Regions from separate parts of the Pseudomonas lalucatii genome, predicted to be linked through region 2. Evidence: predicted binding sites of a transcription regulator. Region 2 holds the regulator's gene; the other holds the start of a gene.
The links. The regulator FliA, encoded in region 2, starts transcription of late flagellar genes. The targets are predictions, from matches to a motif close to CTAAAGTTTNNNNNNNNNNNGCCGNTAA.
Positions count from the first base shown of each region.

Region 1 (4,111 bases), on a different contig from region 2:
GGAGGAAGACGGCCAGACCTTCGCCTACCCCGACACCCTGGTCGGCACCGACTCGCACACCACCATGATCAACGGCCTCGGCGTGCTCGGCTGGGGCGTCGGCGGCATCGAGGCGGAAGCGGCCATGCTCGGCCAGCCGGTATCGATGCTGATTCCCGAGGTGATCGGCTTCAAGCTCAGCGGCAAACTCAAGGAGGGCATCACCGCCACCGACCTGGTGCTGACCGTCACCCAGATGCTGCGCAGCAAGGGGGTGGTCGGCAAGTTCGTGGAGTTCTATGGCGACGGCCTGGCCGACCTGCCGCTGGCCGACCGCGCGACCATCGCCAACATGGCCCCGGAGTACGGCGCGACCTGCGGATTCTTCCCGGTCGACGACATCACCCTGGGTTATCTGCGCCTGTCCGGCCGTCCGGAGCAGGGCGTCAAGCTGGTCGAGGCCTACTGCAAGGCTCAGGGCCTGTGGCGCGAGCCGGGCGCCGAACCGCTGTTCAGCGACAGCATGGCGCTGGACCTGGGCAGCGTCGAGGCCAGCCTGGCCGGGCCCAAGCGGCCGCAGGACAGGGTCGCGCTGTCCCAGGTCAGCCGGGCCTTCGATGAATTCATGGGCCTGCACGTGCAGCCGGCGCCCAAGGAGGAGAGCCGCCTGCTCGGCGAAGGCGGCGGCGGTGCCGCGGTCGGCGCCGCCTCCCAGGTCAGCGAGGCCGACTTCGAACACGACGGCCAGACCCACAAGCTCAAGGACGGTGCCGTGGTGATCGCCGCGATCACCTCCTGCACCAACACCTCGAACCCCAGCGTGATGCTGGCGGCCGGCCTGCTGGCCAAGAAGGCCGTGGAAAAAGGCCTGAAACGCAAACCCTGGGTCAAGAGTTCGCTGGCCCCCGGCTCCAAGGTGGTGACCGAATACTTCAAGGCCGCCGGCCTGACCCGCTATTTGGACGAGCTGGGCTTCGACCTGGTCGGCTACGGCTGCACCACCTGCATCGGCAACTCCGGCCCGCTGCTCGAGCCCATAGAAAAGGCCATTCAGGAGAACGACCTGACGGTGGCCTCGGTGCTGTCCGGCAACCGCAACTTCGAGGGCCGCGTGCACCCGCTGGTGAAGACCAACTGGCTGGCTTCGCCACCGCTGGTGGTGGCCTACGCCCTCGCCGGCAGCGTACGCATGCACATCGGCGAGGAACCCCTCGGCCATGGCAAGGACGGCAAGCCCGTCTACCTGAAGGACATCTGGCCGAGCCAGCAGGAGATCGCCGAGGCGATCCAGAAGGTCGACACGGCCATGTTCCACAAGGAGTACGCCGAGGTATTCGCCGGCGACGAACAGTGGCAGTCCATCGCGGTGCCGGATGCCGACACCTACGCCTGGCAGGACGACTCCACCTATATTCAGCACCCGCCGTTCTTCGAGAACATCGCCGACGCGCCGCCGCATATCGGCGATATCCATCAGGCGCGGATTCTCGCCCTGCTGGGCGACTCGGTGACCACCGACCACATCTCCCCCGCCGGCAACATCAAGGCCGACAGCCCGGCCGGCCGCTACCTGCGCGAACAAGGGGTCGAACCGAAAGACTTCAACTCCTACGGCTCGCGCCGTGGCAACCACGAGGTGATGATGCGCGGCACCTTCGCCAACATTCGCATCAGGAACGAGATGCTCGATGGCGAGGAAGGCGGCAACACCCTGCATGTGCCCAGCGGCGACAAGCTGTCGATCTACGACGCCGCCATGCGCTACCAGGAGGCCGGCACGCCGCTGCTGGTGATCGCCGGCAAGGAGTACGGCACCGGATCGAGCCGCGACTGGGCGGCCAAGGGCACCAACCTGCTCGGAGTCAAGGCGGTGATCGCCGAAAGCTACGAGCGCATCCACCGCTCCAACCTGGTCGGCATGGGCGTGCTGCCCCTGCAGTTCAAGCCGGGACAGGACCGCAAGACGCTGAAGCTGAGCGGCAAGGAAAGCCTGAGCATCTGCGGCCTGGATGGCGTCGAACTGCACCCGCACATGAACCTGACGGTGGAGGTCAAACGCGAGGACGGTTCCGCCGAGCGCTTCGAGGTGTTGTGCCGTATCGACACGGCCAACGAGGTGGAGTACTTCAAGGCCGGCGGTATCCTGCACTATGTGCTGCGCCAACTGATCGCCGGTAGCTGAGGGCTGGGCTGGCAGGGCACTGCCCTGCCATAGCCCTGGCGTGATAATACTGACGCGGGTCAAGCCAAGTCGCCCCGGGCGCATTATCCTAGCGCTCAACTTCCGGCGGCAATGGCCGACAAGAACAGTATCGCTCCCAGGGACATCTCAGCCATGCGCAACAACCAACCCGTCACCCAGCGTGAACGCAGTTTTCCGGCCCAGCAGCGCCTGATCTCCACCACCGACGCCAAGGGCCAGATCACCTACTGCAACGAAGCCTTCATCGAGATCAGCGGCTTCGGTCGCGATGAGCTGATGGGCGCGCCGCACAACCTGGTGCGCCACCCCGACGTGCCCTCGGCGGTGTTCGAGCACATGTGGCAGACCCTCAAGCAGGGCAAGCCGTGGATGGGCATCGTCAAGAACCGCCGCAAGAACGGCGACCACTACTGGGTCAACGCCTACGTCACGCCGATGCTGGAGAAGGGCCAACTGGTCGGTTACGAGTCGGTGCGGGTCAAGCCCACCGCCGAGCAGGTGCGCCGCGCCGAGGCCCTGTACCAGCGGATCAACGCCGGCAAGTCGGCGATTCCCAGCCGCGACCGCTGGCTGCCGGTACTGCAGAACTGGCTGCCGTTCATCCTGGTCAGCCAGGCCGGCTTCCTGGTCGGCGCCTGGCTCGACTCCAGCTGGGGCTTCCTGCTGGCCGCCCTGCTCTGCGTGCCGCTCGGCCTGGCCGGCGTGAACTGGCAGCAACGGGGAATCAAGCGCCTGCTGCAGCTGGCCGAGCAAACCACCTCCGACCCGCTGATCGCGCAGATGTACAGTGACAGCCGCGGTGCCCAGGGCCGCCTGGAAATGTCCATGCTCAGCCAGGAGGCCCGCCTGAAGACCTGCCTGACCCGCCTGCAGGACAGCGCCGAATACCTGACCCAGCAGGCGCAGCGCGCCGACGCCCTGGCCCAGAACAGCTCGGCCGGCCTCGACCGCCAGCGCCAGGAGACCGAGCAGGTGGCCACCGCGGTCAACGAGATGGCCGCCACCACCCTGGAGGTGGCGAGCAACGTGGCGCGCACCGCCATCGCCACCCAGGAAGCCAATCGCCTGACCAGCCAGGGCCGCAACATCGCCGCGGAAACCCGTGAGGCGATCCAGCGCCTGTCCCTGTCGGTCGGCGAAACCGGCGAGACCGTGACCCGCCTGGCCCAGGACAGCAACGAGATCGGCGGCGTGGTCGACGTGATCAAGGGCATCGCCGACCAGACCAACCTGCTCGCCCTCAACGCCGCCATCGAGGCGGCCCGCGCCGGCGAGATGGGCCGCGGCTTCGCCGTGGTAGCCGACGAGGTGCGCTCGCTGGCCCAGCGCACCGCCGAGTCCACCGAGCAGATCCATCAGCTGATCGCCAAGCTGCAGCGCACCGCCGAGGAAGCGGTGATGACCATGGAGATCGGCCGCAAGCAGGCCGACGACGGCGTCGACAGCGTGCAGAAGGCCGACCAGGCCCTGGCCGGAATCAGCGACGCGGTGGCCAATATCGCCGACATGGCCAACCAGATCGCCGCCGCGGCCGAGGAGCAGAGCGCGGTGGCCGATGAGATCAACCAGAACATCACCAACATCGCCCAGCTGGCCGACCAGACCGCCGGCGAGGCCCAGAGCACGGCCCAGCTCAGCGGCGAGCTGACGGCCACCGCCCGCGGCCAGTACTCCCTGGTGGAGCGCTTCAACCGCTGAGCGTCAGGGGGGTGCTCCGCCCGGCGCCCCCTCGCCTCCTTCCACCAGCACAGGTCGACGCTTCCTCGCCGAAGCGTCGCCGCTCCTCCCGAACAACGGGCGACCCTAGGGCGCGAGGAACGCCAGCACCGCCTGCGCGGCCGCCTGCAGATGCTGCTGGTGGCTGAAACCCGAGCTTTTCAGCGGCTTGAGGTCGTGGTCGGCGGCCGCCAGCCAGTGCACCCGGATCGC
Region 1 covers NZ_JADPMV010000001.1:486,142-490,252, forward strand. The annotation lists gene acnA (aconitate hydratase AcnA) at 1-2,161, shown strand, start outside; gene I0D00_RS02180 (methyl-accepting chemotaxis protein) at 2,315-3,880, shown strand; gene I0D00_RS02185 (alpha/beta family hydrolase) at 3,986-4,111, opposite strand, start outside.
Region 1: I0D00_RS02180 (methyl-accepting chemotaxis protein) is a predicted target of FliA. The motif match lies at 2,256-2,283, and genes of this name have one in related genera.

Region 2 (4,111 bases):
GTCGGGCGTTGCGGCAGATGCGACGGCGGCGGCACCTACCGCCGCAGCCAGCGGCACCGGCTCGCTGGCGCTGGCGGCCACGAACTGGCCCTTGCCATGCAGCTGGTCGAGCAGCGCCTCGAACTCGTCGTCGGTGATCTCGTCCGCGCCGGCAGCCGCCTCGGCGGCTCCGGCCTGGGCGTCGGCCGGCGCCTCGTGCAGGGCGTCGAGCAGCTGCTCGAACTCGCTGTCGGTGATGTCGCCAGGCCCTGCCGCGGCCTGCGCCGCCTTCTCGAGCGGTGCCTGCGCGGCGGCGTCCGGCGTTGGCGGCGCCTCGGCGCCGGCCGGTTCGGCCAGCCGCGACAGGGCCGCCAGCAGTTCCTGGCTGGCGGGGGTCAGCTCGACCCGTTCGCGCACCTGGCTGAACATGCCATTGACCGCATCCAGCGCTTCCAGCACCACATCCATCAACTCGGCGTCGACCCGGCGCTCGCCCTTGCGCAGGATATCGAAGACGTTCTCCGCGATATGGCAGCACTCCACCAGTTCGTTCAGCTGGAGGAAGCCCGCTCCGCCCTTGACCGTGTGAAAACCACGGAAAATCGCGTTGAGCAGGCTCATATCGTCCGGGCGGCTCTCTAGCTCGACCAACTGCTCGGACAGTTGCTCGAGAATCTCGCCGGCCTCTACCAGGAAGTCCTGGAGAATCTCTTCATCGGCGCCGAAGCTCATAAACGTGCTCCTAAAAACCTAGGCTGGATAGCAGATCGTCGACATCATCCTGGCTGGAGGCGACGTCTTCACGCTTATCGGCATTAATCTGCGGACCTTCACCATGGGAAGGCTCTTTTTGTTTGACCTGCTCGGCACGTAGCGCCTGGTGGTCGTGCTGGATACCGGCGAACTGGTCGACCTGACTGGCCATCAGCACCAGCTTGAGCAGGTTGTTCTCCACCTCGGTGACCAGCTGGGTGACACGCTTGATCACCTGGCCGGTCAGGTCCTGATAGTCCTGGGCGAGCAGGATGTCGTTGAGGTTCGCGGACAGCTTGGCGCCATCGCGCTCGCTGCGGGCGAGGAACAGCTCGATGCGCTTGGCCAGCTCGCGGAAGCCGTCGGCGCCCATCTCCCGGCGCATGAAGCGTCCCCAGTCGGCACTCAGGCTCTGCGCCTCGCTACCCAGGTCGTTGACCAGCGGCGCGCTCTGCTCGACCAGGTCCATGGTCCGGTTTGCCGCCTTCTCGGTCATCGTCACCACATAGTTCAGGCGTTCGGTGGCATCGGTGATCTGCGAGACTTCCTGGGCATGCGGCACCCGCGGGTCGAGCTGGAAGTTGACGATGGCGTTGTGCAACTCGCGCGTCAGCTTGCCGACTTCGTGGTACAGGCCACGGTCGCGGGTCTTGTTGAGTTCGTTGATCAGCTGCACCGCTTCGCCAAAGTTGCCCTGATCCAGGCTGTCGACCAACTGGCGCGCGTTTAACTTCAGGGTCGACTCGAGGTCGTCCTGCGGGGAATCTTCGTGTTCCATAGCACCCTCGCGGCAGACATCAGCCGTTGACCCGCTCGAAAATCTTCTCGATCTTTTCTTTCAGCACCTGGGCCGTGAACGGCTTGACCACGTAACCGTTCACCCCGGCCTGGGCGGCCTCGATGATCTGGTCACGCTTGGCCTCGGCGGTCACCATCAGCACCGGCAGGTGCTTGAGGCGCTCGTCCGCACGCACCGCGCGCAGCAGGTCGATGCCGGTCATGCCCGGCATGTTCCAGTCGGTCACCAGAAAGTCGAAGCTGCCGCTGTGCAGCATCGGCAGCGCGGTGGTGCCGTCGTCCGCCTCCGCGGTATTGGTGAACCCCAGATCACGCAGGAGGTTCTTGATGATCCGTCGCATCGTTGAAAAGTCATCAACGATGAGGATTTTCATGTTCTTGTCCAAGTCGACCTCCGTACAGTCCCAAACGCAGCCAGCCCCTGGCTACGCCCTTAATCGTGAAACCGGCCTGACTGGCCGCCGTAAAACCACTGCATTGCGCCGCGCTTCCCAGCAACCCGCCTCTCAACTACCCAGCGCGTCAGCGCGCACGCCACTCGCTCAGGCGCGCACGCAGTCGGGCGGCGCACTGGCTGTGAATCTGGCTGACCCGCGACTCGCTGACCCCCAGCACCTCGCCGATCTCCTTGAGATTCAGCTCTTCGTCGTAATACAGCGCCAACACCAGCCGCTCACGCTCCGGCAGGTTGGCGATGGCATCGGCCAGCGCCGCCTGGAAGCGCTCATCCTCAAGATCACGAGAAGGTTCCTGCTGAGTGGCATTGGCGTCTTCGCTCAGCCCGCCGTGCTCGCCGTCCTGCAGCAGGTCGTCGAAGCTGAACAGGCGGCTGCCCAAAGTGTCGCCAAGAATGCCGTAGTAATCTTCGAGACTCAATTGGAGTTCGGCCGCGACCTCGTGATCTTTAGCGTCACGACCGGTTCTGGCCTCAATTGCCCGGATCGCATCGCTGACCATGCGGCTGTTGCGGTGTACCGAGCGCGGCGCCCAGTCGCCCTTGCGCACCTCGTCGAGCATGGCGCCGCGAATGCGGATGCCGGCAAAGGTCTCGAAGCTGGCACCCTTGCTGGAGTCGTATTTCTTCGAGGCTTCGAGCAAGCCGATCATGCCGGCCTGGATCAGGTCGTCCACCTGCACGCTGGCCGGCAGGCGCGCCAGCAGGTGGTAGGCGATGCGCTTGACCAGGGGGGCATAGCGCTCGATCAGCTGATACTGGGAATCCTGCCCTTGCGCCTTGCTATACATACGAAGTCCAGAGGCTGCTGTCATACCGCCGAGTCCGCGGTCGGTTGCTGCACCAGGCGCTCGACGAAGAACTCCAGGTGACCGCGCGGGTTGGCCGGCAACGGCCAGGCATCGACCTTCTGCGCGATCGCCTTGAACGCCAGCGCGCACTTGGAGCGCGGAAATGCTTCATAGACCGCACGCTGCTTCTGCACGGCCTTGCGCACCGACTCGTCGTAGGGCACCGCGCCGACATACTGCAGCGCGACGTCGAGGAAGCGATCGGTGACCTTGGTCAGTTTGGCAAAGAGATTGCGTCCTTCCTGCGGACTGTGGGCCATATTGGCCAGCACGCGGAAACGGCTCATGCCGTAGTCGCGGTTGAGCAGCTTGATCAGCGCATAGGCATCGGTGATCGAGGTCGGCTCGTCGCAGACCACCACCAGCACCTCCTGGGCGGCGCGCACGAAACTGACCACCGAGTCGCCGATGCCGGCGGCCGTGTCAATGATCAGCACGTCGAGGTTCTCGCTGATGTCGCTGAAGGCCTGGATCAGGCCGGCATGCTGCATGGGCGAGAGCTGCACCATGCTCTGCGTGCCCGAGGCGGCCGGGACGATGCGGATGCCGCCGGGCCCCTGCAGGATCACATCGCGCAGGTCGCACTCGCCGCTGACCACATCGGCCAGGGTGCGCTTGGCGGTCAGGCCGAGCAGGACGTCGATGTTGGCCAGCCCCAGGTCGGCGTCCATCAACATGACCCGCCGGCCGACATCGGCCAGGGCCAGGGCCAGATTCACCGACACATTGGTCTTGCCGACGCCACCCTTGCCGCCGGTCACCGCGATCACCTGTACGGGATGCATACCCATGTTATCTACACACCTTGTCTAACGTCGACTGGAGCCACTTGGCTAAGCGTACCCCGCCTGTCCGACACGAGGCCAACCGGCACCCCATGCCACTGAGTCATCACCGCCGCCTCATCAACCGGCGCGACGCGCCGGCTGCTGATAGAGGCCGGCGAACAGCTCGGCCATCGTTTCCTCGCTGGGGTCTTCCGCGGCCTGCAGGCCCACGGCCCGGCTCACCAGCTGATGGCTGCGCGGCACCTGCAGGTCATCCGGAATGCGCGGGCCATCGGCCACATAGGCTACCGGCAGGCGCTGGCCGATAGCCAGCCCCATGACCTCGCCCAGGCTGGCGGCCTCGTCCAGCTTGGTCAGAATGCAGCCGCTCAGGCCGCAACGCCTGTAGCTATGGTAGGCGGCCTTGAGCACCTGGCTCTGGCTGGTAGCGGCCATGACCAGGTAGTTTCTGGACTTGATGCCGCGGCTGGCCAGGGCTTCCAGTTGCA
Region 2 covers NZ_JADPMV010000002.1:159,137-163,247, forward strand. The annotation lists gene I0D00_RS14005 (chemotaxis protein CheA) at 1-711, opposite strand, end outside; gene I0D00_RS14010 (protein phosphatase CheZ) at 722-1,510, opposite strand; gene I0D00_RS14015 (chemotaxis response regulator CheY) at 1,530-1,904, opposite strand; gene fliA (RNA polymerase sigma factor FliA) at 2,053-2,799, opposite strand; gene fleN (MinD/ParA family protein) at 2,796-3,626, opposite strand; gene flhF (flagellar biosynthesis GTPase FlhF) at 3,741-4,111, opposite strand, start outside.